DNA from 4 places in the Micromonospora sp. DT15 genome. Region 1 is predicted to be linked to each of the others. Evidence: riboswitches for the same ligand, from Rfam matches in the RefSeq annotation. Region 1 holds a riboswitch; each other region holds the start of a gene.
What was found. Region 1 has a riboswitch for cyclic di-AMP ahead of ACLQ3F_RS18455 (NlpC/P60 family protein). Riboswitches for the same ligand answer to the same signal wherever they lie in the genome.
Positions count from the first base shown of each region.

Region 2: it holds a riboswitch for cyclic di-AMP, as region 1 does, so the genes downstream of both, ACLQ3F_RS16910 (coiled-coil domain-containing protein) here and ACLQ3F_RS18455 (NlpC/P60 family protein) in region 1, are expected to answer to the same signal.
Region 3: it holds a riboswitch for cyclic di-AMP, as region 1 does, so the genes downstream of both, ACLQ3F_RS16410 (C39 family peptidase) here and ACLQ3F_RS18455 (NlpC/P60 family protein) in region 1, are expected to answer to the same signal.
Region 4: it holds a riboswitch for cyclic di-AMP, as region 1 does, so the genes downstream of both, ACLQ3F_RS10305 (coiled-coil domain-containing protein) here and ACLQ3F_RS18455 (NlpC/P60 family protein) in region 1, are expected to answer to the same signal.

Region 1 covers NZ_JBNCKJ010000008.1:4,257-11,779, reverse strand. Annotated here, with positions in the region: gene ACLQ3F_RS18490 (LD-carboxypeptidase) at 1-538, shown strand, start outside; gene ACLQ3F_RS18485 (hypothetical protein) at 734-901, shown strand; gene ACLQ3F_RS18480 (2'-5' RNA ligase family protein) at 1,017-1,607, shown strand; gene ACLQ3F_RS18475 (N-acetyltransferase) at 2,308-2,805, shown strand; tRNA gene ACLQ3F_RS18470 (tRNA-Gly) at 3,065-3,138, opposite strand; gene ACLQ3F_RS18465 (pyridoxamine 5'-phosphate oxidase family protein) at 3,408-3,965, opposite strand; gene dcd (dCTP deaminase) at 4,063-4,641, shown strand; gene ACLQ3F_RS18455 (NlpC/P60 family protein) at 4,703-5,743, opposite strand; cyclic di-AMP (ydaO/yuaA leader) riboswitch at 5,757-5,892, opposite strand; gene ACLQ3F_RS18450 (N-acetylmuramoyl-L-alanine amidase) at 6,128-7,523, shown strand, end outside.
Region 2 covers NZ_JBNCKJ010000007.1:79,836-87,358, reverse strand. Annotated here, with positions in the region: gene ACLQ3F_RS16935 (hypothetical protein) at 1-902, opposite strand, end outside; gene ACLQ3F_RS16930 (heavy-metal-associated domain-containing protein) at 916-1,125, opposite strand; gene ACLQ3F_RS16925 (metal-sensitive transcriptional regulator) at 1,220-1,516, shown strand; gene ACLQ3F_RS16920 (copper-translocating P-type ATPase) at 1,523-3,487, opposite strand; gene ACLQ3F_RS16915 (YibE/F family protein) at 3,904-5,292, shown strand; cyclic di-AMP (ydaO/yuaA leader) riboswitch at 5,459-5,589, shown strand; gene ACLQ3F_RS16910 (coiled-coil domain-containing protein) at 5,594-6,613, shown strand; gene ACLQ3F_RS16905 (carbonic anhydrase) at 6,670-7,395, opposite strand.
Region 3 covers NZ_JBNCKJ010000006.1:384,601-392,123, forward strand. Annotated here, with positions in the region: gene ACLQ3F_RS16395 (D-ribitol-5-phosphate cytidylyltransferase) at 1-1,060, shown strand, start outside; gene ACLQ3F_RS16400 (CDP-glycerol glycerophosphotransferase family protein) at 1,094-2,764, shown strand; gene ACLQ3F_RS16405 (alpha/beta fold hydrolase) at 2,769-3,515, opposite strand; gene ACLQ3F_RS16410 (C39 family peptidase) at 3,638-4,486, opposite strand; cyclic di-AMP (ydaO/yuaA leader) riboswitch at 4,718-4,858, opposite strand; gene ACLQ3F_RS16415 (hypothetical protein) at 5,143-5,913, opposite strand; gene ACLQ3F_RS16420 (hypothetical protein) at 6,049-6,531, opposite strand; gene ACLQ3F_RS16425 (acyltransferase family protein) at 6,625-7,523, opposite strand, start outside.
Region 4 covers NZ_JBNCKJ010000004.1:12,869-20,391, forward strand. Annotated here, with positions in the region: gene surE (5'/3'-nucleotidase SurE) at 1-405, opposite strand, end outside; gene ACLQ3F_RS10290 (1-phosphofructokinase family hexose kinase) at 402-1,379, opposite strand; gene ACLQ3F_RS10295 (SRPBCC family protein) at 1,571-2,041, shown strand; gene ACLQ3F_RS10300 (hypothetical protein) at 2,189-2,689, opposite strand; gene ACLQ3F_RS10305 (coiled-coil domain-containing protein) at 2,831-3,895, opposite strand; cyclic di-AMP (ydaO/yuaA leader) riboswitch at 3,901-4,032, opposite strand; gene ACLQ3F_RS10310 (cation diffusion facilitator family transporter) at 4,151-5,068, opposite strand; gene ACLQ3F_RS10315 (HelD family protein) at 5,175-7,292, opposite strand; gene ACLQ3F_RS10320 (alpha/beta fold hydrolase) at 7,401-7,523, opposite strand, start outside.

The sequences.
Region 1 (7,523 bases):
CGAGGACATCGGCGTCGACTGGGCAGATCCGCAGGCGTTGAAGTCGTTCGGAGAGCGCGAACCGACGGAGCCATGGAGCTGGCACGGGCCGGCCCGAGCGGTCACCGGCCGCACCTGGGGTGGCTGCCTGGAAGTCATCCAGTGGATCCTGACGGCGGGACGCTTCCCGTTCCCCCCGGAGGTCCTGCACGGCGGGGTGCTGATCATCGAGACGTCGGAGGAGCTTCTCCCCGCCCCTGAGGTCGGCTGGATCGTCCGATCACTTGGTGAACGCGGTCTCCTCAGCGCCGTCGACGCGGTCCTGGTCGCCCGTCCGCCGGTCTCCGACCACACCCGTCGACCCCCGGCCGCAGATCGGGCGCGACTTCGCGAGCAGCAGCGCGACACGGTCGTCGACGTGGTGACCCGCTACAACCCCGAGGCGGTCGTCTGCGTCGGCGTGCCGTTCGGCCACACCAAGCCACAATGGATTCTTCCGCACGGCGGTCAGGTCACCGTCGATGGCGTGGAACGCCGGATCTTCGCCGACTACCGGTAGAGGCCGTTCAGAAGCGTCCCGTCGCGCGAACACGCTTGCGGATCCCCTCGGCGGTCGGGATCGTGCTCGGATGCAGACCGGCTCGTCATCTCGACCAGCCATCCGACGGCTGACTGGCGACACTTTGGCGGCTCCTACTACGACGACTCCTGGGTCGATCTGCCGCACGGGCCGGGTGCCCTCCACTTCCAGCGGATGACGCTGGAAACATTCCTCGGCGAACTCCTGGACGCCGGCTTCCTCCTGGAGAAGCTCATCGAGCCACGGCCGCGCGTCGAACTCCGCGAGGTCAACGAGGACGCCTACGCCCGCCTCACCGAGCGGCCGTCCTTCCTCGCTGCCCGAATGCGGTCCCGAGACTGAGAACGGGCGCTCACCACCACGGCTCCTGCTGCCGCCCGACCTCTGGTGAGTGCGGACCGCCTGGCGGGTGGTGAATCCAGTGGACCGGCACCGACCGTAGCGGAAAGCTGTGGGGATGGAACCGATACAGACGGCGATCATCGTGCCGATACCCGAGGCCGAGAAGGCGGTGGGCCCCTTCCGGGCATCGCTCGACCGGGCCGCTGGGTGGGGGGTGCCAGCCCACGTGACCGTCCTCTACCCGTTCCTGCCTCCGCAGCAGATCGATGAGCAGGTCTTGGCCGTACTGCGCGAGACCATTGCCGGGATCCCGCGGTTCGACGTCGCACTGACGGACGTCGGCTGGTTCGGTGACACGGTCGTCTGGCTTGCTCCGCAGCCAGCTCGCCCGTTCCTGGAGCTCACTTCGGCGGTGTGGCAGCAGTTTCCCGAGGCGCCCCCGTATGCCGGGGCGCACAGCGATGTGGTGCCGCACCTGACCATCGGTCACGACGCCGCCAAGGCCACGCTGAGCCACGCCGCGGAAACCGTCTCCACTTACCTACCGATCAACGCGGCCATCGACAGAGTCCGGCTGATCGCCGGAACGCCGGACATCAGCCCTTGGCGCACCGTCTGCGAGTTCCCGCTTGGCACCACGCCACCTGCGCCTGCTGGTACGGAGGTCACAGCGTCCTGGCCAGGGCCTCGATCGGGGAGCGGGTGACGGGCGACCGTCACTCAACCAGGCATCGGTACGGGGTCCTCGCCCATCAGTGGTGCAACTTGCAAAAGACCCACGTCAGCTAACTGTGTGACCGACGTACTGACGTGAGCCAGCAGAAGGCGCGCGGGGACAGGGCGGTACATCAGTTGGCGCCGCTCCTGACGTGCAACCACCGGGCCGAGGAGGGCGCAGGGTTGATGAGGCGAACGAACAGGCGGAAGATGCGGACGGGCCGACGCAGGCCAACCACGCTAGGTGAGTGGGCAGCGTTAACCAGCAGCATCGCTGCGCTCGTCGTTGCCGTCTCTGGCCTTCTCGCGGCTCTGCAGTAGCGGAGGCACCGCAAGCGCAAGAAAGCGATCGGAACGGATGAAGGCCCAGGTCGGGAACATGTCCTGACCTGGGCCTTCATGGTGGAGCGGGTGACGGGAATCGAACCCGCACTGTCAGCTTGGGAATCGGATTGATCACGCCGGTGAGCAGTCGCGCCGCCTGGCTATCGAGCACGGAGGGGACCGGTCGCTGTCGTGCGAGGAGCCGCTGTTGACCCCTGCTGACCGCTCCATCGGGCACGGGTCGGGCACGGCGGGCGTAGACAAGGGCTGGACTTGTAGGCGGTCTTGTCGAAGCCCGGCGGTCGTCCGCCGTGGCCCGCGCCGCCTGGATCATCCCGCGCCGACTGGTTGTAGCCTCGGCCGTTATGAGTTGGCTGCCTGACGACTTCGTCCACCCCGTCTACGTGCCCGTGCCCAACACCGCGCTTCACCTGCGGCCGATCCGGGAGGCGGACACCGCGATCGACTACCCCGCCGTGATGGGCTCCCGAGAACGCTTGTGGGAGATCTTCGGCCCGGCCTGGGCTTGGCCCAAGGAGACAATGACCTATGAAGAGGACCGCATCGACTTGCTGCGGCACGAGAAGGAGATAGCCGCGCACCAGTCGTTCAACTACGCGCTGCTGGACGAGGAGGAGACGGTCATCTTTGGCTGCGTCTACATCGACCCGCCCGAGCGCACCGGCTCAGACGGAGAGGTCTCCTGGTGGGTGGTGGACGACCTCGTCGGCGGCGAGGTGGAGCGCGCGCTCGACGCGCTGGTGCCGCAGTGGATCGCCGCCGACTGGCCCTTCCGGCAGCCCCGTTATCTGGGCCGCGACATTACCTGGCAGGACTGGCTCGCGCTGCCGCGCGCCTCGTGACACCGCGCGGCTGCCATCCCGTCTGCCATCGACCCGCCCTCCTGGGAGCGGGCCGCCGCCCGGCCCGCCACGTCAAGCGGACCTTGACGGCCCGTGCGGACGCTGGCGGGTCGGGCGGTGGTCTGCTCGGCTTGCCCGGGTCGATGGCAGGCGGGATGGCCTACCGGGATCGGGCACGTAACGGGCACGCCAAGCCGAAGAAGTGACCGGAACGAATGAGGCCCAGGTCGGGAACATGTCCTGACCTGGGCCTTGATCGTGGAGCGGGTGACGGGAATCGAACCCGCACTGTCAGCTTGGGAAGCTGATGTTCTGCCATTGAACTACACCCGCAAGCGGCACCACTGTACCCGAGTCATCGAGCCCATGCACCCAGGCACCCCCGGTGACCGCAGGTGTCCGCGGACCGTGCCGCCCGGGTCGGCCGGGTTGATCCACTCGGCTTCCTGGAAGTCGGGGCATCCGCAGCGCCGGGATACCGCGGTTTCGCCGAAGTCGAGTGGATCATGCGGGAGTGGCGGCTCGCCGGGTGTGGCGGGCGTACGCATCGGTGCCGGCTCCGTCACCACGGAGCCGGCACCGATGATCTTCCGGTGGTGTGGTCAGGCGGCCGTGCACTGCACGTCACGGCTGAGGAGGGTCGGGCGCGTCTGCGGGACGGCGAGGGGCGCTGCCACCGCCGACTGGGCGTTTGGGTCGAGCCAGACCCGAACGGCCGGCCGGCTCGGCCCGAGACCCGGAATGCCCGCGATGTGCTGCTCGCGGCGGGTGAGCATGGCCACGTCGACGGTGAACTCGAAGAGCCGCCAGTCGACCTGCGGCTCGGCCCGGGCGCTCTGCGCCAGCTGCGCCACCCGGATCGGATCGGTCACCGGGCGGGCGTGACCCGCCACGTACGCCTCGTCGTCGCTCTCCTCCGCAGGGAACGAGTGCAGCGCGTAACGGCCGTCACGTTCGAGGTCGCGGCGCTTGGGCGAGTCGATGATGAAGCAGAACAGCCCCTCGGCGGTGATGACCGGGGAGACCGGATGGACGCGGGGCCCGCCGTCGGCACGGACCGTGGCCAGATAGCCGAAGCCCGGCCCGTACTGCTGAAGGAGAACGCGGATCCCGTCGGCGAGTCGGGGCTCGTCGGCGGCGAATTCGGACCAGGAAGCCATGTGGGCATTCTATCGAACAAATGTACGAGTAGCGACCTCGACGCGCTGGTCCGGCACCGAATCCGGCCACTTCCGGCAACGCGGCTATGGTGGTCCGATGCTGCTCTCCGACCGTGACCTGGTCTCCGAGATCAAGGCCGGCACGCTGGGCTTGGAGCCGTTCGAGCCCACCCTGGTCCAACCCTCCAGCATCGACGTCCGACTCGACCGGCTGTTCCGGGTCTTCAACAACCACCTCTACACCCACATCGATCCGGCCATGCAGCAGGACGACCTGACCTCGGCGGTCGAGGTCCCCGACGGCGAGCCGTTCGTGCTGCACCCGGGGGAGTTCGTGCTCGCCTCGACGCTGGAGGTCATCTCGCTGGGTGACCAGCTCGCCGGCCGACTGGAGGGCAAGAGCTCCCTGGGCCGGCTCGGGCTGCTCACGCACTCCACCGCCGGTTTCATCGACCCGGGCTTCTCCGGCCACGTGACGCTGGAACTCTCGAACGTGGCGAACCTGCCGATCACCCTCTGGCCGGGCATGAAGATCGGGCAGCTCTGCATCTTCCGGCTCTCCTCGCCAGCCGAGCACCCGTACGGCTCGGTGGTCTACGGCTCGCGCTACCAGGGCCAGCGGGGGCCGACACCCAGCCGCGCCTGGCAGCACTGGCGCACCTGGCCCACCCGCTAGGACCAGAACGACGAGGGCCCGCCGCGAGGAGATCGCGACGGGCCCCTTCGGTCACACTGGGTCAGCCTGGACGGCCATAGCTGTGGATCGGGCCGTCGTCGACCTTCTTCATCTTGACCGGTTGACCGGCCTGCGAGGCGTGCACCACCCAGCCACCGCCGACGTACATGCCGACGTGGTGGATGTCGCTGTAGTAGAAGACCAGGTCGCCGGGGCGCAGGTCACCCTTGCTGACGTTCTTGGTGACCCGGCTCTGCGCGGCGGCGTTGTGCGGCAGCGACACGCCGGCCTTCGCCCAGGCGGCCAGCATGAGCCCGGAGCAGTCGTACGAGTTCGGACCCTCGGCACCCCAGACGTAGGGCTTGCCGATCTGCGCGCAGGCGAACTTGACCGCGGTGCCCGCGGCACCGCCGGGGTAGCTACCCGGGCAGGGCGCCGGGCGCAGCGGACCGCCGCCGCCGCTGCCGTACACCTTCAGGCGCAGCTTCTGCAGGCGTTCGATCTCGTCGTTGATCTGCTTCTTCTTCGCCGCCAGCTGGGCTTCCGTGCGGGTCAGCTGGGCCACCATCTCGTCCAGTGGCGCCTTCTGCGCGGCCAGTTGGTCGCGCAGGTCGGCCACCTGGCGGACGTCCTTCTGCTGGTCGTGCGCGAAGCGGTCGAGCATTTCGAGCTGGCCGACCACCTCGCTGGGCGACCGGCTGCCCAGCATCGCGTTGACGGTCGAGACGTTCTCACCCATGTAGGCGCGTACGGCAAGGGCGCTGACCTTGTCCATCGCGGCGTCGACCTGGCGCTCGAGCGGAGTGATCCGGGCGGCCAGCGCGTCTGCCTGCTTGCGCTTCGCGGCGAGGTCGATGCGGGTGGCGTTGTGCCGTTCGATGACCGGTTCGAGCTTGTTCCAGTCGGCGTCGATCTGGCGCTCGATCTCGGCGACGGAGGGGTCGGCGTGGGCCGGCGTGGCACTACCGGTCAGAACGACGGCGACGCCGGCCAGCGCGGCGAGTGCGGTGGTGAAGCGGGACCAGCGTGGGCGCGGCACTATCGACGCCGGGCCGGCTGATGCCGACCGCTCGGACGACGGCCGCGGGGCATGGAGTGCCACCGGGGTTCCGTACTCCTTCTTCCTGACCGCCTACCGGGTTAGCTGACGGGTTCGGGCGGGAAGTCGGCGCCCTACCGCAGTGGCTGCGGATTCACCCCGAGGGACCTGGGTCCCCGGTTCGCTCGGAAACGACTCGGCGGTGTCGGTCCGTTACCGCCCGGGGTGGGCGGAGCTGCTGTCGGGCCGACAAATGACCAGAGTAGAGACGCCCGTTACCGATCCGCAACCCGTGCGGCCGTGACACTCCGTACGGATTGGACGAGGTCACTGACCGTGTGTGAAGAATTCTTTCCGTGCACTTCGATAGATGGAAAGGTATTGACGCGATCTCCCGGACGGCGCGATGGTGACCTGACCTCACTCCGCGAGAATCTAGGGGGTTCGATGCACCATCCAACCCTGTCGACAGGCTGGCGCGCGCTGCTCGCCGCCACCCTGGTCGCCGCCGCGACCACGGTGCCACTCTCCGTCGGCCCGGCCGCCGCCGCGCCCACCACCGACCGCCAACAGCAGTACGCCGACGCGGCCACCGAGTACGGCGTACCGGCCGTCGTGCTGCTCGGCGTCTCCTACCTGGAGTCCCGTTGGGACACCAACGCCGGCACACCGAGCACCAGTGGCGGCTACGGCCCGATGCACCTCACCGACGTGCGGCACGTGGCCGCCCTACCCGGACGCGGTCACCACAACGCCGGCGCCGAGGACCCACGCGGTGACGGCTCCCGGCCGGCCCGGGTGCCCGCGCCCCGACCGGTCGAGGCACCCGCCCCGTCCACCGCCGCGTTGCAGACCGTCGACGCCGCCGCCGCGCTGACCGGTGCCGCCCCCGAGGCACTGCGTACCGACGCGGGCCTCAACATCCGGGGTGGGGCCGCGCTGCTGAGCGCGTACCAGAGGGATCTGGGCGCGACGGTCGGCGCGGACACCGACCCGGCGGCCTGGTACGGCGCGGTGGCCCGCTACTCGGGCGCGGACAGCGCCGACGCCGCGGCGGCCTTCGCCGACGAGGTCTTCACCACCATCGGCGCGGGCGAAGCCCGGGTGACCGACGACGGCCAGCGGATCACCCTGCCGGCCCGCACGGTACGGCCCGAACGTTCCTGGCTGGACCGGCTGGGCCTGCGCCGGCTGGCCCGCCCGGACGGGGTGGAATGCCCCCGCACCATCTCCTGCGAATGGATCCCGGCGCCCTACCAGGCGTTCGGCGAGGGGGACTACGGCAACCACGACCTCTCCGACCGGCCCGCGCGGCAGAAGATCGAGTACATCGTCATCCACGACACCGAGGCGAGTTGGGCCACCACCCTGCAACTTGTCCAGGACCCAACCTACGTGAGCTGGCACTACTCGCTGCGCTCGGTCGACGGGCACATCGCCCAGCACGTCAAGACGAAGGACGTCGGCTGGCACGCCGGCAACTGGTACGTCAACGCGAAGTCGATCGGGTTGGAACACGAGGGCTTCGCGGCGCAGGGCACCTGGTACACCGAGGCGATGTACCGGACCTCGGCGAAGCTGGTCCGGCACCTGGCGCTGCGGCTGGGCATCCCACTGGACCGCCAACACATCATCGGCCACGACAACGTGCCCGGCACCATCCCCTCGACAGTGCGGGGAATGCACTGGGATCCGGGCCCCTACTGGGACTGGACGCACTACTTCGACCTGCTGCACGCCCCTCGACTGGACACCGGCACCCCGGCCACCGGGCTGGTCCGGATCGACCCGGACTACACCACCAACCAGCCGGCGTTCACCGACTGCGTCACGGTGGGCGTGC
Region 2 (7,523 bases), on a different contig from region 1:
GCGGGCCCGCTCGGCTTGGGGGCGTCTCCGGTCGGGGCAGCGCCGGCGACCACTGTGAACTCGGCGGTGTGCACCCTCCCGCCGTGTTGGAAGTCGAGGTAGAGCCGGTAGCTGCCGGCCGAGGGCACCTCGGCGAGGAAGGTGACGGCCGGACCGGGCCGGGTGCGCCCGTCGCCGGGCGTTCCGTCCGGGTGCACGTGCAGGTACGCCAGATCACCCCGACGCAGTGCCACCAGGTGCCCGTACGCGCCCAGGTAGGGCTCCAGGTCGGTGACCGGCTGCCCGTCCCGGCTGACGGTCAGGGTCAGCGACGACGTCCGACCGGGCTGCGGCGCACCGGTCAGGGTGACCGTGTAGCCGTCGACAGTGGTGCTGGTCGTCGGGGCGGGCAACGGCCGTTCGGTCAGCACGCCGGGGACTGTCACGTCCACGCCCAGGGTCAGCGGATCGCCCCCGGTCGGGGTGAAGTCGGCGAACGCCCGCCACTGTCCGGGACCGGCCAGCGGGGTGTCGACCCGCCAGGTGCCGTCCGCGGCCAGCTCGGGGTGGACGTGGCGGAAGCCGGAGAGGTCCCGACGGGCGACGATCAGGTGCATCTGCTTGTCGTGCGCCACGTCGTACCGGATGACCGGGCGGCCGTCCGGGCCGGTGATCCGGAAGGCGAACTCGTCGGCCGGGGCGTCGAGCGGTTCGAGGGTGTAGCCACGTTCGGAGACGAGCAACCCACCGGGCAGCCGATCGCCCGTCCCGCCCCGCTCGTCCGCCGTCGGGGTGGCGGCGGCATCGTCGTGCCGGCTCTCGGCGACCGGGGCGGGGTCGACGACCCGGCCGATCCCGTAGGCGGCGCCGAAGACCGCCGCCAGGCCGACGGCGAACCCGGCCAGTTTCGTCACGGTACGCACGCCGGCCCGCCGATCACGCGTCGACGAGGTCGTAACCGGCCTCGTCGACGGCGGCCCGGACGACGGCGGTGTCCAGCGGCTGGTCGCTGCTGACGGTGACCCGGCCGGCGGCGAGGTCGACCTGGACGTCACGCACACCCGCGATGGCGCCGACCTCAGCGCTCACCGCGCTGACGCAGTGCCCGCAGGTCATGCCCTGCACCTGGTACGTCGTGTCGACCATTGGATCGTCTCCTTCGTGGTACCGGTACCCGGTGGGGGTATCCCAACAGAACCGACCGTACCATACCCCCTGGGGGTACGCTATCCTGGTCGGTATGACCGCACCCACCCCGATCCGCGGATACACCGCCAGCAAGGACCAGCTGCTCGCGCGGCTCCGCCGCGTCGAGGGGCAGGTCCGGGGCATCGAGAAGATGGTCGACGACGACCGCTACTGCATCGACGTGCTCACCCAGATCTCCGCCATCCAGGCCGCCCTCGACAAGGTGGCCCTCGGGCTGCTCGACGGGCACGCCCGGCACTGCATGCACGAGGGCGCCGCCGATGGTCGGGCCGACGAGATGGCCACCGAGATGATGGCGGCGGTCGGCCGGCTCATGAAGCGCGGCTGACCGCGCTCAGTCCGGCGCGGGATCGAGACGGACCCGGCGCAGCAACTGAGCGTTGAGCGCCACCACGATCGTCGACGCCGACATCAGCACCGCGGCCACCGCCGGGCTCAACGCCACACCCGCCCAGGCCAGCACCCCGGCGGCCAGCGGCAGCGCCACCACGTTGTAGCCGGCCGCCCAGGCCAGGTTCTGTCGCATCTTCCGGTACGACGCCCGGGACAGCCGGACCACGGCCCCCACCCCGCGCGGGTCCGAGGATGCCAGCACCACCCCGGCGGACTCGATGGCCACATCGGTGCCCGCGCCGATCGCGATGCCCACGTCCGCCCGGGCCAGCGCCGGCGCGTCGTTCACCCCGTCACCGACCATCGCCACCACCAACCCCCGCCGCTGGAGCTCGGCCACCCGATCGTCCTTCTCCGCCGGCAGCACCTCGGCGAAGACCTCGTCGACGCCGGGCCGGAAGCCGAGGTCGGCGGCGACCGCCTCGGCCACCGGCCGGGCATCACCGGTGATCATGGCGATGGTCCGGACACCCTCGGCTCGCAACTCGTCGACAGCGCGCCGGGCCTCCGGACGCACCTCGTCGGTCAACGCGAACGCACCGAGCACGGCGTCGGGCAGCCGCACCAGGTGCAACACCGCGGCACCCCGCGCCGACCACCGCCCGGTCGCGGCCTCCAGCTCCGCCGGGAGCGAAAGGCCCAGCTCGCGCAGCAGCGCCGGCCCGCCCACCGCGTACTCCGTACCGTCGATTGTCGCCTTCACACCGCGGCCCGGCAGCGACCGGAACCCGGTTGCCCGGGCCGGGCCGCCGCGGCCGGCCGCCGCCACTATCGCCCGGGCCAACGGATGTTCGCTCTCCGACTCGACACCGGCCGCGATCCGCAGCACCTCGTTCCGCTCGACGCCGGACGCCGTCGCCAGGTCGGTCACCCCGTGCTCGCCCCGGGTCAACGTGCCGGTCTTGTCGAAGAGCACCGCGCCGACGGTCCGCATCCGCTCCAGGGCCAGCCGGTCCTTGACCAGAATCCCGGACCGTGCGGCGAGCGCGGTGGAGAGCGCGACGACCAGCGGGATGGCGAGACCCAGCGCGTGCGGGCAGGCGATCACCAGGACGGTCACCGCGCGGACCACCGCCTCGTCGGGCTGACCGAGCGCGGTCCAGACCAGCACGGTCAGCACGGCGGTCCCGGTGGCCAGGTAGAACAGCGCGGCGGCGAACCGGTCGGCCAACAGTTGGGCCCGTCCACCGGAGGCCTGGGCCTGCGCGACCATCCGCTGGATGCCGGCGAGGGCGGTCTGCTCACCCAACGCCTCGACGCGCACCCGGATCGCCGAGTCGGTGGCGACGGTGCCGGCCACCACCCGGTCGCCAGTCGACCGGGCGACCGGCCGCGACTCCCCCGTGATCATCGACTCGTCCAGCTCGGCGCCGCCCTCGACGACACGGCCGTCCGCCGGTACCCGACCCCCCGGCCGGACCAGCACCACGTCGCCGATCCGCAGACCGGTCACCGGCACGGCCTCGACCCGCCCGTCCGCCGCCACCCGTTCGGCCTCGTCCGGCAACAGCGCGGCCAGCGCCGCCAGCGCTCCCCGGGCCTGTCCGATGGCCTTCATCTCCTGCCAGTGCCCGAGCAGCATGATGGTGACCAGCGCGGCCAACTCCCACCAGAAGTCCAGGTCGAAGACGCCGACGCTGGTCGCCAGGGACGCGGCGTATGCGACGGTGATCGCCATCGCGACCAGCAGCATCATCCCGGGCGCCCGGTCCCGGACCTCCCGAACCGCGCCGACCAGGAACGGCCAACCGCCCCACCAGAACACCACCGAGCCGAGCACCGGGCCCACCCAGCCCTGACCGGGGACGACGTCCCCGCTCAGGCCCAGCCGACCCGACACGAGATGACTCGTCAGCACCACCGGGATGGTCAATACCAGGCAGACCCAGAACCGACGGCGAAACATCGCCGGATCGTGTCCGGCGTGCTTGTCGTGTCCGGCGTGCTTGTCGTGCGGCACGGGTTCGGCGTGTCGCGGTCGGTCGGGGTCGGGCGGTGACGGAGCGGGCATGGCTCCAACATGCCGCCCCGGAGACCGCCGCGCGAGCGGTTCGGCCGCCCGACACTCCGCCACGACCTGCAACCCCCGGAAGGGCTGGCTAGCATCTCCCCCGATGGCCCTCCGAATGCCGCTGCACAGTCGGGCACCGGCGCCGCCACGTCGTGGCGGTGCCCCCAGCCGACCGGGCCGAGCACTGACCGTCCGTGATCAAGCGGTCGTCAGGCAGCGATCCGCCCCGCCGTCCGCCGCGTTTCCACCGCAACGGTGAACCGCCCGGCCCGCTGACCCGTATCCCGCACCGGATCGTTGGGAGTCTCACCTTGGCCGCCGACCACACTCACCCTGCTCCGTCCGCCCCGCCTCGGGTGCGACGGATCCTCGTCGTGACTGTGGTGCCCCTCTTCGTCGCCACCGTGCTGGCCGCGGTGCTGCTCTGGCCGCGCGGCGGGTCACCGCAGACCGATGGTGGTGCGGACGTGCCGCGCTACCCCGGCACTGTCACCCGGGTGGTGAGCGAGCCGTGCCCGCCGGCGCCGTCGGTCCCCGAGGGCACACCGAGGCTCGGCGACGGGCGGTGCGGCACTGTCGACGTGCGGGTGGACGACGGGCCGACCGCCGGCCAGCAGGTACGGACTCCGGTGCCCGACGGGCCCGGCGCACCCCGGGTCGAGGTCGGCGACGAGGTCGTCCTGGTCGAGCTGGCCGACCCGACCGATCCCGCCACCAGCAACTGGAACATCGCCGAACACCAACGCGGCACCCCGATGGTGTGGCTGGCGGTGATCTTCGCGGTCGCGATCGTCGCGTTCGGTCGGTGGCGGGGTCTGGCCGCGCTCGCCGGGCTGGCCGCCAGCTTCGCCATCCTGCTCACCTTCGTGCTGCCGGGCATCAGCGCCGGCAGGTCACCGCTGCTGGTGGCGGTGGTCGGCTCGGCCCTGATCATGTTCGTGGTGCTCTATCTGACCCACGGGGTCACCGCACAGACCTCGGTCGCGGTGCTCGGCACCCTGGGCAGCCTGGTCCTGACCGGCGTGCTCGCCACAATCGCCACGGCCGCGACCCACCTCACCGGCTTCGGCAGCGAGGACGCCACCACCCTGTCGATGTTCCAGGGCGACGTGGACCTGCACGGTCTGCTGCTCGCCGGAATCATCATCGGGTCACTCGGGGTGCTCGACGACGTGACGGTCACCCAGGCGGCCACCGTCACCGAACTGGCGAGCGCCAACCCCGGGCTGACCCGGTTGCAGCTCTACCGTGCCGCCACCCGGGTCGGCCGCGCGCACATCGCCTCCACTGTCAACACCATCGTGCTGGCCTACGCGGGTGCGTCACTGCCCCTACTGCTCCTGCTCACCGCCGACTCGCGGCCGATCGGGCAGATCCTCACCAGTGAGTTCCTCGCGCAGGAGATCGTCCGCAGCGCGGTCGCCACCCTCGGTCTGATCGCCGCCGTGCCGCTGACCACCGGGCTGGCCGCGGTGGTCACCGCCGCCGGGCGCGCCGACGCCTCAGCGCTCACCGACGCCTCAGCCCCCACCGACGCTCCCGCGCCCCGGCCCCAGCCGGACCGCAGCGAGGCGCTGGCCGCACTCAGCTCACCGCGAACGGCCGGCTCCGACGAACCGGACCGGACGCGGACCGCACCCCCACCCGAGGCCACCGACCGGTGGCCGAAGTCGAACAGGAGCACGGATACGGCATGGTGACACTCCTCAGCGTGACCAGATCGGGCATCCACCCTGAGAACCCCGTCACTGGTCACAGAACGCTATGGCGAAATGACGCTTTTGGTCGGCATCCAGGCGTAGCTCAGCCGGTCGACTCTCGGGTAACCTCGCTGCCGGTTACCGATGAAGGCGCGAAGCGGCGCCTGCGGTGCCACCGCCCAATCGCCAACCGGCGAGCCGGGGACCCAGGTACCTGGGGTGAATCCGCATCAGCGGTAGGGGCCACTTCCGCCCCGAACCCGTCAGCTAACCCGGTCGGCGGTCGACGGAAGGGAACATTGTGACGGCACCCCTACGCCGCTGGTTGACACCCGTGGTGGCCGTGATCGCCGCACTGACCGTGTTCGCCGGGCCGTTCCCGGCGCACGCCGCCCCGACGAACCCCACACCGTCCGGGCACGAGGAGGACGGCGAGCCCAAGCTGCTCAACGACGTCATCGAGCAGGCCAACCGTGACTACTCCGCCGCGAAGTCCAAGCTGGACAAATCCAAGAAGCGGCAGAGCGAGTTGGCGGCGGAGGTCAACCGGGCCAAGGCCGACCTGGACGCGTTGGCCCCGCAGGTCGGGCAGATCGCCGCCCAGGCGTACCGGACCGGCCGGATCGGTGCCGTCGCAATGCTGCTGGAGAGCGACGCGCCCGACTCGTTCGTCCAGCGCGCCGGGCTGCTCGACGAGATCAACATGGTCAACGAGAAGAAGCTCTCCGAGGTCAACGAGGTGAAGTCCCGCGCCGAGCAGGCCAAGCTGGCCCTCGACACCGAGGTGCGCGAGCAGCAGAAGCAGACCGCCCTGATGGCGAAGCGCAAGAGCGAGGCCGACAAGGCGCTCTCCCTCGTCGGCGGCAAGGGTTTCACCGGCGGCCTGGTGGATGCCACCTCCAAGGTCGCGAAGATCGGCCCGGGTCGCACGGCCGACGGTGACTGGAAGGCCCAGTCGTGCAGCGAGAACGACCCCACCACCTCCGGCTGCATCACGCCGCGCACGCTGCACGCGTACAAGGAGGTCAAGGCGGCCGGCTTCAACCGGTTCGTCGGCTGCTACCGCCCCGGCGGGCCGTGGGAGCACCCGAAGGGCCGCGCCTGCGACTGGTCGCTACAGAAGAGCGGGTTCTCCCCGTGGCACAACAACGACACCAGGACGTACGGCAACAACGTCGCCGCGTTCCTCATCCGTAACGCCGACCGGCTCGGCATCTACTACGTGATCTGGAACCGGCAGATCTGGTTCCCGGCCACCGGCTGGAGTTCGTACAGCGGGCCGTCGAACCACACCGACCACGTTCACATGTCGCTGCTCTGACCCGCCCGATCTCCGTCGAGGGCCGTTCCGCGTGACGCGGAGCGGCCCTCGTCGCGTCAGACGGTGGCAGGCGCGGCCGGGTCGGTCGAGGCCGGAGTCGTCAACGTCGTGAAGCCGGCCGGCACAGCGGCCACCGGACGTACCGCTCCGGCTGCCAGTCGGTAGGACACGCCCACCACCGCGCACCGCCCCCGCGCCACCTCGTCGGCCAGCACTGGCGACTGCCCGAGCAGCGTCTCGACGGTCTGTGCGATGTGGATGTCGACGATGCCGTCGATGTCGTCCACGCCCTCGGCCGCGGCCCGGCGCAGGCTGGGCAGCACGGCGTCGACCACGGCGCGCAGATGGCCACTCGGCGCGGTACCGGTCGCGGCGGACTCCCGGGCGGCCTGCACCGCACCGCAGGAGTCGTGACCGAGCACCACCACCAGCGGGGTGCCGAGCACTGTCACCGCGTACTCGACGCTGCCGAGCACCTCGGGGCCGGCGGTGTGCCCGGCGGTGCGAACCACGAACAGGTCGCCCAGGCCTCGGTCGAAGATGATCTCGGCAGCCAGTCGCGAGTCCGAGCAGCCGACGATCACCGCGAACGGGTGTTGCCCGTCGGCCACCGCGGCCCGGTGCCCGGCATCCTGGTTGGGGTGGCGTGGGGCGCCATCGACGAAACGCCGGTTGCCGGCGACCAGTTCGGCGTACGCCCGGGTCGGCTCACTGAGCGCGGTGGCCCCGTCGGTGGTCCGCTGCGGACCCGGCTGACCGCCGGAGCTCCCGGTATGACTCATCCCGCACCTCGTCTCGACGCATCTGACCTGGTCAAACCGGCTTTCCGCCGGGCGGGCGGCGGGCGCTGGCTCGTGCTCCACCGTCACACGCACCGTAAGATGCGTCAAGGTATGCGTGATTTAGATTT
Region 3 (7,523 bases), on a different contig from region 1:
CATCCCCTCCGCGGACACGATCATCCAGGTCGACGAGAACGACTGCATCACCGACATCCCGGTGCGCTCCCGGCTGCGCCGTGGTCAGACTCCGCAGGCGTTCCGCTCCCCCACGATCCGGGCGGCGTACCAGATCGCCGAGGACGACCCGGACTTCGCCGCCACCGACGACTGCGGCGTGGTGCTGCGCTACCTTCCCGGCACCCCGATCAAGGTGATCGACGGTTCGGACGAGAACATCAAGGTCACCCACCCGGTCGACGTGCACCTCGCGGACAAGCTCTTCCAGCTCGCCGCCGCGCAGGCTCCCCGGCTGACCGACCACCGCAGCTACAGCGAGGAGCTGACCGGCCGGACCATCGTGGTGTTCGGCGGCAGCTACGGCATCGGCCACGAGTTGACCGAGCTGGCCCGTCGCTACGGCGCCCAGGTCTTCCCGTTCAGCCGTTCCAGCACGGGCACCCACGTGGAGCGGGCCGAGGACGTCGAGGCCGCGCTGACGACCGCCTTCCAGGCCACCGGCCGGATCGACCACGTGGTGGTCACCGCCGGCATCCTGGAGAAGGGCGCCCTCGCCGAGATGGACGAGGAGACCATGGACCGGCTGCTCCAGGTCAACTTCGTCGGCCCGGTGACCATCGCCCGCCAGGCCCTCCCGTACCTCCAGCAGACCAAGGGCCAGTTGCTGCTCTACACCTCCAGCTCCTACACCCGGGGCCGGGCCCGCTACGCGCTCTACTCGGCCACCAAGGCCGCCCTGGTCAACCTCACCCAGGCGCTCGCCGACGAGTGGGCCGACATGGGCGTCCGCGTCAACTGCATCAACCCGGAGCGCACCGCCACCCCGATGCGGACGCGGGCCTTCGGCGAGGAGCCGGAGCACACCCTGCTCGCCGCTGAGGCCGTCGCCCAGTCGTCGCTGGACGTGCTGATCTCCGACCTGACCGGTCAGGTGATCGACGTACGCCGGGCACCCGGTGACGGGCCCACGCCGACCGTGCCGGCGCAGTCCGGGCCGGGTCGGGTCGAGGCACCGGCCGGCGCGACGTCCGCCAACTGACGCCGACGGCTGCCGAACCACGAACGGAGCGACATGCGCGGCGACCTGGTCCGAAAGCTGGCCGCCCGGTGCCTGACCACCGGGTTGGCCGTGCTGGCCTTCGTCGTGCTGGCTTTGACCGGCGCCACCGGCTGGGGGCTGGCGTTGGCAGTCGCCGCGCTGGCCGCCTCGGCCGCCGAGCAGCGGATCCGGCCCGGCGCCGACCTGGTGGCGGAGACCGCGTTGATCGCCGCGGCGATCCTGGTCGGTTACTCCCGGCGGCTGGACGACGGGCTCAACCTCGCGCTGGTCGCCACCGGGCTGGTCCTGCTGGGTCTGGTGCTGCTGGTGGGGCCGCTGCGCACCGCCGGCGGTCTGGAGATCCGGACGGCCAACCTGCCGGTACGCGCCTGGACGCCGCTGATCGCCGACCGGCTCGGCACGGCCCTGCTCGGGCTGCTCGCCGCCCTGGCGCTCGCCGCCGCGCTCGCCCTGCCGGCCGGTGTGGCCCTGGCCGCCAGCCTGCTGGTCGGGGCGGGCGCCGGTGCGGTCGCGCTGGACCTGGCCCGGCGACGGTTCCGGCCACGCGCCGGTGGCGGGCCGGTGGCCGCCGCGCTGCGCCGGCACCAGCCGGAGTTCCTGCTCTACTTCTCCGCGCCTCCGGGCTCGGAATACCAGGTCACCATGTGGCTGCCGTACCTGGAACGGATCGGCCGACCGTTCCTGGTCGTGCTGCGTGAGCCGGAGTTCCTGGCCCCGATCGCGGCGGCCACCGACGCGCCGGTGGTCTACTGCCCCACCCTGGGGGCGATGGACCAGGCGTTGGTGCCGAGCCTACGGGCGGCGTTCTACGTCAACCACGGTGCGAAGAACAGCCACTGCGTCCGCTTCACCCAGCTCACCCACATCCAGCTGCACCACGGCGACAGCGACAAGGCGCCGAGCGCCAACCCGGTGTCGGGGATCTTCGACCGGATCTTCGTGGCCGGGCAGGCGGCGATCGACAGGTACGCCCGCGCCGGAGTGCAGATCCCGGCCGACAAGTTCGTGGTGGTGGGTCGTCCACAGGTCGAGTCGATCGAGGTGCGCCCGGAGCCCGCAAGAGGGTTGGCGCACCCGACGGTGCTCTACACGCCGACCTGGACCGGGCACCACGCCGACGCCGACTACTGCTCGCTACCGGTGGCCGAAAGCCTGCTGCGTCGACTGTTGGAACGCGGCGCGACGGTGATCCTGCGAGCCCACCCGTACACCACGCAGAACCCGGCATCGGCCCGGCAACTGGGCCGCCTGACCGAACTGCTCGTCGCCGACCGGGCCCGCACCGGCCGCCAGCACGTGGTCGGCGCGGCGGCTCGGGAGCTGAGCCTGACCGAGTGCGTCAACTCCGCCGACGCGCTGGTCTCCGACGTGTCCGGAGTGATCTCGGACTTCCTCTACTCCGGCAAGCCGTACGCGGTCACCGACATGGGCGACGAGGGCGACCGGTTCGTGGAGCGGTTCCCGCTGGCCGGGTCGGGTTACGTGCTGCGTCGGGACATGTCCAACCTGGACGACGTGCTGACCGCACTGCTGGACACCGACCCGCTGGCCGAGGCCCGCTGGGCCACCCGCCGCCGCTACCTGGGTGACTTCCCGGCCGAGTCGTACGCCGAGGCGTTCCTGGCCGCCGCCCGCCGGGAGCTGGCACCGGCCGAGGCGCTCACCGCGACCGCACCGGCATAGCCGCTCAGCGGTAAGGATCCAGCAGCGCCAGCACCGCCGCCGGGTCCTCCACATGCGCGTTGTGTCCGAGACCGGGCAGCGTGGCGACCGGTACGCCATACTCCTTGAGCTGTTCGTCGGTGACCATCGGGTCGTTCTCCCCGCGCGCCAGCACCACCGGCACGTCGGTCGCCGCCAGCAGCGCGGCCAGATCGGGCTCGCCGACGGCGAAGGCGGCCGGGTCCATGGCGAGGCGCCACCGGCCGTCGACCTGGCGCAGCCCGGCTTCCACCACCGGGTGGTCCGGCGGGACCAGACCGGTGAGCCCGGCGACCCGCAGGTAGCGGCGAGCCGCCTCGGTGCGGGTGGCGAACCAGCTCACCGGTCGGGCGGCGAGCTCGGCGGCGCGGCTCAGCTCGGCGGGTGACCAGAGTGCCTTGATGCCCAGCCCGACCACGGCGTCCACCGGCGTTCCGGCATCGCGGGCGGCCAGCGCCAGGCCGACCACCCCACCCAGCGAGTGCCCGAGCACGACCAGCCGGTCGTCGGGGACGAGGGCCCGCGCGATCTGCTGAGCGAAGCCCGCGAAGGAGTACGACGGCAGCGGCGACGCCCAGCCGTGGCCGGCGAGGTCCGGTGCCAGCCACCGCCCGGGCCAGTGCTGCTCAAGGTACGGGGCCCAGGGCAACCACACGTCCCCGGTCGTTCCCATGCCGTGCAGCAGCAGCAGGACCGGCCCGCGGCCGGTGTGACCACCCGTTTCATCCACCACGGCCGCAGTCTCCCACGGTTCACGGTCGGGTACGAGGGCCGTCGATGGCGGGCCGGGCGGACAAACGCCGCGGGCGCGGCCCCTTGTGGGAGACGGCGCCCGCGGCGGTCAGGGTGCCCGGGTCAGGCGGAGTAGCCCCGGCTGGTGATCCAGTTGGCCAGGTCGATCGTGGTGATCCAGTACGACGGGTCGGCCGGGTTCGCCGAGTCGGCGATCCGCACGGTGCGACCGTTGTCCTTGTAGCCCACCACGGCGATGTAGTGCCCACCGCCGTAGGAGTGCCACCCGCCGTCGGTGTCGACCGCGTCCCCGACGACGTTGGCCACCACGCCCCGGCCGTCGGTGACGGCCTTCACCACGTCGGCCTGGAGCCGGTCCATCTGGGCCGGGCTGGGCGCGCCGGGGAACATCCGGGTCCGGTACGGGGAGCCCTTCACCTCGGCGTTGAGCACCCGGGTGGTGTCCTCGGCCGAGTTGGTTCCCATCTCGGTGGTGCCCAGTTCGGCGCCGAGCTCTTCCTGGGTGCGGTCGATGCCGGCGGCGCTGAGCGCGTTCCGGGTGGCCGCCGGGCCGCAGTTGTAGTAGGTGTTCTGCGCCTCGTAGTCGTAGTCGAGCACCTTCGTCGCGGGGGGCTTCGGCGGCGTCGGCTTACGGGTGAGGTCGGGGTTGCTCTTGGCCTTGGCGGCGGGCGACGCGGCGCTGGTGGCCGGGGCGGCCGTGGTCGGCGCGGCGCTGGCCGAGGGGGACGCGTCCCGAGCCTCACTGCGGGAGGCGGCGACGTCGCTGCGCATCTCGGCGACGGTGGTCGCGGTGCGCTGGCCGGCCGGGGCGTCGTCGGCAGTGGTGAGCAGGGCGCCGGTGGTGGTGGCGATCGCGAGGGCTGCGGCGGAGGCGGCGACGATCTGGTACGGGCGCTCGGTGGCGAGGCGACGGAGCTGGCGCTGCAGGGTGTGCTTCACGGGGTCCTCCACGGATCGGGGGGAGAGCGGCACACCGGGGCCGGACCGGTATTCGGGCAGGCGCCAGCGCGCGGACAGTGGTCCGCGGGTGTGAACCGCTCAGGGGAACGCCCGGATCGGCCGGGCGGGAAAGGCGATGACCCGGGGGTCAGCTCACCGTCACGCGACGAATGAGCGGGTGCACCGCCGCGCCGTGGAGGCGAGGGAACAACCGAGGGGTGGAAAGGTGCTGCACGAGGATGGGACTCCTTCCGACACCGCCTACCGGGTTAGCTGACGGATTCGGGCGGGAAGACGCCCTACCGCGGGCCGTGGCTCGCGGATTCACCCCGGACTTACTGGTGGGTCCCCGGTTCGTTGATCACGATTAAGCGGGTCGATGCGGCGTCGCGTCTTGCGATCGGTTACCGCACCGGACGGGACGACACTACTGGCGTCCCAACGCCCTGCCAAGCCAGGTTCACCTGCGTAAACCCCAATTGGCGCCACAATTTCTGCGCGTAATGCCGATGATGTGACTCGATGGGACAACCAGTTACGGCGACGCCTACGGGCGACAACCGGACAGGCCGTAAAGAACGCGGCCACAATCGCGGGAACAATCCCGTCGATCGCGTCGGACGTCCCATTTCCCGATTGGGTGACCGGCCTCACATAACGGATTGGGCTCAACCCACCCGGGCCGGGCGCCACAGTGCCACGACGGCGGGACGCAACGCCCCGGCGACCGTGCGGCGCGCGGGGGCCACGCTCGGACGGAGCCGGGCCGCCGCCGCGTACGCCTCCTCGGCGAGGGCACGAGCCGACTCGGCGGCCAACTCCGCGTCGCGCCAGGCGACCCGCTCACGGTCGGCGGCCACCTGGTAGTCGGTCGACCGCGCATCCCGGATCACCCGGCTGATCAGCACCTCCTGCTCGACCGGGTGTCGCCGGGGATCCCAGCCGCGCCGGTGCCCGAACACGTCGCCGAGCTGCGCCATGGTCAGGTCGCCCCGCCAGTACGCCGCCATCGCCGCCCGGTGCAGATAGCGTTCCCGGGCGGCGTACTCGGCGGGGGTGTGCGGGGTCTGCGGGGTGGGCAGTGCCCCCGCGCCAGCGAAGCGACGCGCGGCGGCGTCCGCCTCGTCGTACCCGATCCAGGCCTGCTCCAGCTGTTCCTGAGCGGTCAGCCAGGCGGCACGCCGCCGCTTGGCGGTGGTGGCCGCGCGGGCCGCGGCAACGGCCACCTCCTCGGCGTAGCGGCGCCTGTCGACGGCCTCGGCGGCGGCCAACTCCTGGGCGGTGGGCCCGGCCGGGACCGGGTCGCCGGTCGGCCGAGCCCGTTCGGGGCGGGCGGCCAGCACGGTGAGCAGGCCCAGGGTCAGCAGGAACAGCGTCGACCAGATGGCGGCGGCCCGCGGCACCTCGGTCACGAACTGGTAGAAGACGACGGTCTCCATGGTCGGCACCTCGGGGAGAGAGAGCAGTGCGATGGAAAGCCGCGCCGACCAGCGGGCCACGGCGGGCACGGGGTCGGCGGGTCAGGGAGCGGGTGGGTCGACAGGGCGCGGCGGCGGGACGGTCGTCCCGGTGGCTCAGCGCCCGGGTGGGGCCCGGGAAGCCCGACCGCTCGCACTGTGGACGAGGGGCAGCCGGTCAGATTCGGCCGCGCTGGCCGGCAGCACGCCGGCCGCGCTGGTGCCCTGATCGCCGGGGAGCGCCACCGGCGAGTCGACCGACCAGGTCGGGACCGACTCCTCGGTGGCCTTCGCCGGGGCCGGACGGGCCGCGCCGTGTGCCCCCGACCCGATGGCGTCGGCACCATCGTCGCCCTGCGCACGGCCGGCGTTGATGACGGTTGACCCCGTTGGCGCGGCGTGTCGGCAGGAGGCCGCCAGCGAGCCGGCGACAGTGGTCGGCACCACGCTCGACGTGGGCCCCGTGCCGGGCGTCGACGTGGCGGCCGTGGCCGGGCCTGCGCCGAGCGCCAGGGCCGCGACGACGGCGAGGCTGGTCAGCACCCGAGTCGCCCAGCGCGCCACCCACCACAGCGGACAGGTGAACGCGACCGGAAGCACGTCCCCACGCTACGCCTCGCGCCAACCCGTGCGCATCGACCACGGGCGTGTCGGATCACGCCGCGCCGACCCCTTTGACCAGGGTGGACGCCGTCAGCGCAGGTCGACGTAGGTTGATCGACCGCCGGCCTGACCGGCCTCGCCGGCAGGTCCGTCGACCTCGCCGCGGGCGATGCTCGCGGGGTCTCGCGCGTCGTCGTCGCCGGCCGGGCGTTGACGGGGGACGGGTGCTGGACGGGCCGCGCGGCGCGGCGCGAGCCGACGCATCATCGGGGTTTCGACGAAGCGGTGCAGCAACCCGGCGAGGATCAGGTTCGCCGCCAGGAAACCGAGCACCACGGCCGGGCCACGCCAGCCTCCGAAGCCGATCCCCCAGGTTCCGCTCCACCGCAGCACGGTCGTCATCACCAGCACGTGCACCAGGTAGAAGGCGAACGAGACCTCACCGAGCCAGACCAGCGGCCGGGACCGCCACGGCGAGCGCCGACCCCGCACGTCCGCGTCCGCGGCAGCGGTGATCACCAACAGGTACGCGACCGCGAGCAGCGTGGTCCACAGCTCGGCGCGGATCCACTGCGCGGCCACCACCCAGGTGACCAGGAAGATTCCGCTGGCCACTGTCAGTTTGGGACCGCGCCAGAGCCCTCGGCGCATCAACTCGGCCGCCACCGCGCCCAACCAGAACTCCAGCGACCGCACCGGCGGGAAGATCTGGGTGAACCACCAACGGCTCACCTCCGGCACCAACTCCTGTGCCGGCCAGAGCGCGAGGATCAGCAGCGGCAGCGCGACGATCAGCGCCCAGAGCAGCTTCGGCCGGGCCCGGCGCAGCAGCGGCAGCGCCAGCGGCAGGCAGAGGTAGAAGAAGAACTCGCAGGACAGCGACCAGCTGACGGTGTTGATGCTGTAGAACCAGCCCGGCCGGGGATCCCACGCCTGCAACAGCAGCAGGTTCTCCAACGCCGCCGCCGGCAGGACCGGGTCGGCGAACC
Region 4 (7,523 bases), on a different contig from region 1:
GGAGACCGCCATCGCCCGGCAGCCATTGCTGGCGGCGGTGAACGCGGCGCCCACGGTCCCGGAGTGCAGCACCGCCCGCCCGGCGTTGGCGCCCCGGTTGACGCCGGAGAGCACCACCGACGGCGGTGGTCCGAACGCCCCGTGCAGGGCGATCAGCGTGATGAAGCCCGGGGACCCGGCAACCCCGTACGTCGGCACCCCCGCCAGGTCCGGCAGCGGATGCTCGTTCACGACGACCCGTCCGTCGCGCTCCACGGCGCTCATCGCGGCGCTGGTGCCGCTCGCCTCCTCCATCGGCGCGGCCACCACGACGTCCAGGCCCCGCTGCCTGGCTGCCCAGGCCAGCGCCTGGATGCCCGGCGCGGCGACCCCGTCGTCGTTAGTGATCAACACCCGCAGGGTCATCGCTCGACCACCCGGCCGGCCAACTCGTCCGGGGTGGTCCGCTCCTGTTGCCGAGTGTCCGCCGGCACCAGCCGGACCCGGTCCACCAGCCCGGTGATCGAGTCCAGCCGCCCGGTGCCCAGGCCGTGCCGGGTCACGTTCAGCGCGCCAGCGGCGGCGCCGGTGCGGATGGCGGTCCGAATGTCGCCGCCCCTGGCCACGACGGCGGCCACTCCGGCCGTCATCGAGTCGCCCGCGCCGCGTGGGTCGGCGGCCTCCAGCCGGGGCATCTCGACCTGGAACAGTTCCCCGTCGATGAGCGCCAACGCCGGCTGGTCGGCGCGGCTCACCACCACCGTCTCGGCGCCGCCCGCGTGCAACTCGTACATGGCCCGCGTCAGCTCCTCGGTGTCGTCGCTGCGGGCGCGGCCGTCGCGGATCAACTCCTCGTGACTGACCTTGAGGAAGAACACCCCGCTCTCCAGCACCGAAGCGAGGTGATCGCCGGAGAGGTCGACCACCACCCGAGCACCGTTCGCGCCGAGGTCGGCGGCAAAGCGTCGGTACAGGTCGGCCGGTACGAGCCACGGTTCGTTCGGCCCACTGAGGATGCTCACCGAGGCCCGCAAGCCCTCGCCGAGGGCAAGGTTGTACAGCTCGTCGATCTCGTGCCGGCTCAGCGGCTGTCCGGGCACGTCGGCGATCTCCTGCCGGGAGCCGTCGCGGCGATCGTGCACGTACCCGCCGCTGCCGGAGTCACGGACCACCACCTTGAGGTCCACACCCTCGCTGACCAGCAGTGGCTCCAGCACCTGGCCGATCTCACCGCCGAGGGCGGCGCAGAGCACCACGTGGACTCCGAGGGAGAGCACCATCCGGGCCTGCCAGACGCCCTGCCCGCCGGGGTGCAGATGCAGCTCGGGGTGGTCGTTGGGCTGGTCCACCATCACCGTCAGCTGTGGGGTGGGCGCGAAGACCATCACGTGCCCACTCATCGGTCGTCGCCGTTCATGCTGGCCGCCCTCCGGCACCTTCGGAAGATTCCGTACTAACCGACCTTAATGGCGCAGGTGGTGGCAGGTCGTCGCATCGGCCCGGTCCGGCACGGCGCTGAGGGTCCCTGGGGCGTTGCCAGCCAGACATCGGTACGGGACGATCGGGCGACCAGACGACGGCGGGAGACGGTGTGCTCAGCAGCGATACCTTCAGCTACACCGTCCAGGCGCGGTGCTCACCCGCCGAGGCGGCAGCGTTGCTCAGCGACCTGACCCGGCAGGGCGAGCTGCATCCGCTGATCGTGCGGGTTCGCCGGGTACCGCCCCGGCCCGGCGCCCAGGCCAGCTACACGATCAACGACCGGTTGGCGGCCGGTCCGCTGCGCTTCCGGACCACCTACCACGCGGACGTGCTGATCAGCGAGGCCGACGAGATCGTCATGGTGGCCCGCCAGTGGCCGGCCACCACTGTGCGAAACCACACCCGACTACGCGCCGAGCCGGACGGCCTGACCCGCGTCGACGTCGAGATCACCCTGACCGCGCCGAGGCCCCTGTTCCGCTACGCGTTCCGCCAGGCCCAGGCCGCTCACCTCGCCCTGGCCACCCGGCTGGGCGCGGCCCTGGACCGCACCAACAACACCCCGCCCCCTAACCCCTGACCCGCGTCCCGACCCGCCCCGGGGCCGAGCCCGTCGGCGCCCCTGGCGCGCCGATCTTGCAGTTTCAGCTGTCGATATCAGTGGGATGAACCCATATGTCGGCGCAGTAAGTGCAAGATCGCGGGCGCGTAGGGCGGGGCGGGCGCGTTAGATCGGGGTTGGCGCGCTCTTGTGGGTCGGGCGGGTGGTGGGACGTCGGCCCCACGGCTTGTAGGTGGAGAGCACTGTCGCGATGACCATCAGGCTGGTCGACACCGCCGGCGCGATGACCAGGTCGGCGCGATCGCGGGCGGGCAGGGCGGCGCCGACCGCTCCGGCGTGACGCAGATTCGGGGTGAGCAGGAACAGCACCAGCCCGACCATCACCGTGGTGAGCACGAGCTTGACCAGCACCCAGCGGTGGCGCAGCAGGCCCCACGGGGTGAGCAGCGAGCTGGCGACTCCGATCAGCCACACCAGGACGCTCAGCGGCGCGAACAGCACCGTGCCGACCAGGGCCGTGACCGGATAGACCACCGCCGGGTCGGCACCCCGCTGCACGGCGACGCCGAGGGTGAGCAGCACCAGGTCGGCGCCGAGCCAGCCCAGCGAGGTGACGAGGTGCAGGGTGAGCAGCGCCTTGCGGGTGGTGGGTCGGATCCGAGGCATACCGCGATGCTGCCCGCCGGCCACCGCCGGGTCGTCCGACGAGCGACGACATCAGGGGTACGCCCGGTGACGTAGCCCCGCCCCCGGACACACATGATGCCTGTGAGCCATCACTGGCTCACAGGCATCACGACGCGTGGGTCAGTAGACCGACAGGTGTACGTGGTTGGTGTGGTCGCTGGACGGGTCGCCGCCCGCCCCGCTGTACGACTTCCACCCGCTGCTGGGCAGCCAGATCTGCCTGTACCAGATCACGTAGAGCACGGCGAGCCGGTCCGCGTTGCGGATGAAGTACGCGGCCAGGTTGTTGCCGTACGTCTTGTCGCCGCCGGTGGCGTCGCCGCCGAAGCCGTTCTTCTGCGCCGCGAAGTCGCAGGCCCGGCCCTTCGGGTGTTCACCCGAGCCGCTGGGGCGGTGGCACGAGACGTACCGGGTGAATCCCGCGGCCTTGGCCTGGTTGAGCGCGTGCAGGGTGCGCGGGGTGATGCAGCCGTTGGCCGGCGTGGGGTCGTTGACGCTGCACGACTCGGAGGGCCAGGAGCCGTCGGAGTTGCGCGGTGCGGCCTTCGCGTTGGCGCTGGAGGTGCCCCGGTTGGAGCCGGCGTCGGCGGTGGTCTGCGGCTTGGGCGTGGTGGCCACACTCAGGGCCCGTTCGGCCTGCTCCTTGCGCTTGGCCATCACCGCGACCTGCTTGCGCTGTTCGTTGATCTCGCCGTCCAGGGCGACCCGGGTGCGGTTGGCCTTGTCCTTGGTGTCCAGCAGGTCGCGCAGCACCCGGTCCTCGTTGGCCGCCACCGCGTCCAGCGCGGCCGCCCGGTCCATGAAGCCTTCCGGGGTGTTGCTGTTGAGCAGCGCCGACACCGCACCCAGCCGGCCGGTGCGGTAGGCGACCTCGGCGATCTCGCCGACCTTGCCGTTGCGCTGGTCGATCTCGACCTCAATGGTCTTCAACTGGGTGCCGAGCTGCTTCTGCCGTTGCACTGAGGTGTCCAGGGCGCGCTTCGCGTCCAGGTAACCCTTGCTGGCCGCATCGAGCTGGGCTCGCAACGCCGGGGTGCCGCCCTCCTCGTCGGAGTCGGGTGCGGCGGCTCGCAGGCCGGTCGGGGGAGCGGCCGAGGCGGTGCCGGCCGGAAGCGCGACGCCGAGGGCGAACATCGCGACGATCAGGGCCGCCAGTCGGGCGGCGGGTGGTCGTGCTGGTGCCACTGCGCATGTCCTTCCGTCAGCCGCCGACCGGGTTAGCTGACGGGTTCGGGACGGAAGATCCCTACCGCTGACGCGGATACACCCCAGGAACATGGTTCCCCGGTTCGCCCAGTTGGGCGATTAGGCGGCGACCGCCACCGGCGCCGGGAGGGCGCCGCCTGGTGACGGCCGGGACCGAGCCTACCGGTGCGGGTGGGGCCGCTGCAGCCGATGTGACGGACGGTGCGTGCGTCACCACGGAAATCGACGAACCGGTCACCATTCGATGGAGCCGCAGGCTCCAGAAGCGGCGCCGGGCTCGATCTGCAATGTCGCGTGTTCGATGCGGAAGTCGTCGTGCAGGGCCGTACGTGCCGCGGTGAGCACCGCGCCGACCTCCGCGCCCGGTGCCATGGTCAGGTGGGCGGAGGCCACCTCCATGCCCGAGGTGAGCGTCCAGACGTGCAGGTCGTGCACCTCGACGACACCGGGGACGGCGGCGAGCCGGTCGTGCACGGCGGTCACCTGGAGGTGCTCCGGGGCGGCCTGCACCAGGATGCGGATGGCGGCGCGGGCCAGCCGCCAGGTGCGCGGCAGGATGAACACGCCGATGGCGACCGCGACCAGAGGGTCGGCCCACCACCAGTCGGTGACGGTGATGAGCAGCGCCGCGCCGATGACGCCGACCGAGCCGAGCAGGTCACCGAGCACCTCCAGGTAGGCGCCCTGGAGGTTGATGCTCTCCCGGGCTCCGGCGCGCAGCAGCGCGAACGCGGCGATGTTCGCGAGCAGGCCGAGCACGGCCACCGCGAGCATCGGACCGGCGATGACCTCATGCGGGTCACCGAAGCGGCGGATCGCCTCGACCACCACGTAGATCGCGACGCCGGAGAGCAGGACGGCGTTGGCCAGCGCGGCGAGCACCTCGAGCCGGTAGAGCCCGAAGGTGCGCTGCGGGTCGCCGGTGGCCCGCCGGGTCGCCGTGATGGCGGCGAGCGCCATCCCGATGCCGAGCACGTCGGTGAACATGTGCCCGGCGTCGGAGAGCAGGGCGAGCGAGCCGGTGTGCAGTGCGACCACCGCTTCGACCACCATCAGGGTGGCGAGCAATCCGAAGGCCGCCCAGAGTCGACCCCGGTGCTGGTGTGCGGCATTGGCAACGGACCCATGGTGGTGGTCATGACCTGCGCCCACGAGAACCACCTTCCGCCGCTGGTCGGGACCCGGTCAAATGTATGCTCACATCGCTATGTGTGCAAGTGTACGGGCGGGGCGTGCCGCTGGCGGCAGTCCGCACACGTCAGCCGGTCGGGTCGATGGTGGTGAGACGCTGGGTGGCCCGGGAGAGCGCCACGTACAGGGTGCGCACCCCGGCGCCCGGATCCGCCCGGATCTCGCTCGGGGCGACCAGCACCACCCCGTCGTACTCCATGCCCTTGGCTTCCAGGCTGGTCACCACCTGCAACCTGGGCGCGCCGAGCGCGCCCAGCCAACCGGCGACCTCGTCCCGGCGAGGGACCGGCGTGATGACCCCGACCGTGCCCTCCACCTCGGCCAGCAGGCCGGCGGCGGCCTCCACGGTCGCGGTCTCCAAGCCCGTCGCGGGCACCACCAGCTCCACCGGCTCGACCCCGGTGGAGCGGACGGCGGTCGGCAGCGGAAGGTCCGGGTAGAGCCGCCGGATCTCCGCCGCCGCCACCGCGAAGATCTCCGCCGAGTTGCGGTAGTTGGTGGTGAGCGTGAAGTCGTGTCGCTTACGCCGGCCCAGCGCCTGGTCGCGGGCCCGGGTCAGCTCCTCCGGATCGCCGGTCCACGCGGTCTGCGCGGGGTCGCCCACCACGGTCCAGGAGGCCAGTCGGCCGCGTCGACCGATCATCCGCCACTGCATCGGCGAGACGTCCTGCGCCTCGTCCACCACCACGTGCGCGTAGTCCCGGTAGTCCTCGGGGCGCTCCCGGGCCGCCGCGCGGGCCGCCCGTTGCCGTTCACCGAGGGTGCTGAGCTCACGGACGCCGCCGGCGAGCTGGAACGGGTCGCGTCGCGCGCGGGCCGGCTGCGCGGGCTTGCCGAGCAGCGCGTCCAGCTCGTCCAGCAGTGCCACGTCGGCGATGGTCAGCCCGGCCGAGTCCAGGTTCTGGTATGCGGCGTTGAGCAGCCGGATCTCCGCCGAGGAGAGGATCCCACCGGCGTACCGGCGCAGCCGGTCCGGCTGCGCCAGCCAGCCGAGCACGTGCCGGGGGTGCAGCCGAGGCCACCACGCCTTGAGGAACTCCCGGAACTCAGACCGCTCGGCGATCTCCGCCTCGAAGGCCGGTTGCTCCGGCAGCCGACCGCTGCTCAGCTCACGGGCCTGCGCCCAGAGCGCGGCGAACACCCCGTCGAAACCGGCCCGGCGCACCTCGTTGCGCCGTGCGCCGCGTTGCAGCGCACGGTCCCGGACCCGGTCCAGCGCGACCCGGTCCAACCGCAGCAGCGTGCCCCGGTAGAGCAGCCGCAGCTCACCCGGGCCGCCCGGCACCGCGTCGCGGGCCGCCCGCTCCAGCACCCGGCGCATCCGCAGCGAGCCCTTCACCGCCGCCACCTCGGGCGGGTCGGGGCGGGTGGCTGTCATCCCCGGGAAGAGGGTGCCCAGCGAGTGCAGGGTCGCGGTGTCCTCACCGAGCGACGGAAGCACGGAGCCGATGTACTCGACGAACACCGACGACGGGCCGACCACCAGGATGCCGCCGCCGGCGTAGCGGCTGCGGTCGGAGTAGAGCAGGAACGCGGCCCGGTGCAGGGCGACAGCGGTCTTGCCGGTGCCGGGGCCGCCCGCGACGATCGTCACCCCGGAACCCGGCGAGCGGATCGCCTCGTCCTGCTCCCGCTGGATGGTCGCCACGATGTCGCGCATGCCCCGGCCGGTGGCCTTGGACAGGGTGGCCAGCAACGCGCCGTCACCGACGATGGTCATCCCTTCCGGGGCGGCCGTCGGGTCCAGCAGGTCGTCCTCGATCCGGGTGACCCGCTCGGCGCGGGACTGGATGGTGCGGCGCCGCACCACGTCCAGCGGCTGCGCCGGGGTGGCCTGGTAGAACGCGGCGGCGGCCGGCGCGCGCCAGTCGACGACAAGTGTGACGGCGTTCTCGTCGCGGATCCCCAGGCGCCCGACGTGCAGCACCTGACGGTCGCGCAGGTCCAGTCGGCCGAAGACCAGCCCCTCGTGCTCGGCGTCCAGGGTGTGCCGCCGCTGCGCGGCGTGGAAGACCATCGCGTCGCGCTCGACCAGGGCGCCGTGCGTGCCCACCCGGGCCATCCGGTAGCCGTCACGCTCGGCGCGGACGGCCGACTGCCGCAGCTCGGCCAGTCGGGCGTACACCCGGTCCAGGTGTCGTTGCTCGACGGCGATCTCCTGCTCCAGGCCGGTCTGGTCGGTCAACGCACGCTCCTTCAGAGGTCGCCGGCAGGCGGTGGAAACCGCGCGGGCCAACCGCAGAAGGGTACGGCCCCGGACCCGACCCGCCGCGCCCGAGGTGCGCGAACGTGCTCAGGCACCCGTCTCGGCGGGGGCCGCGCCACGGTGAGCCGGGGGCGACGCGCCACGGTGAGCCGGGGGCGACGCGCCGAGGTGAGCCGTCGGCGATTCGGCGATCACCCGTCGTACGACGCC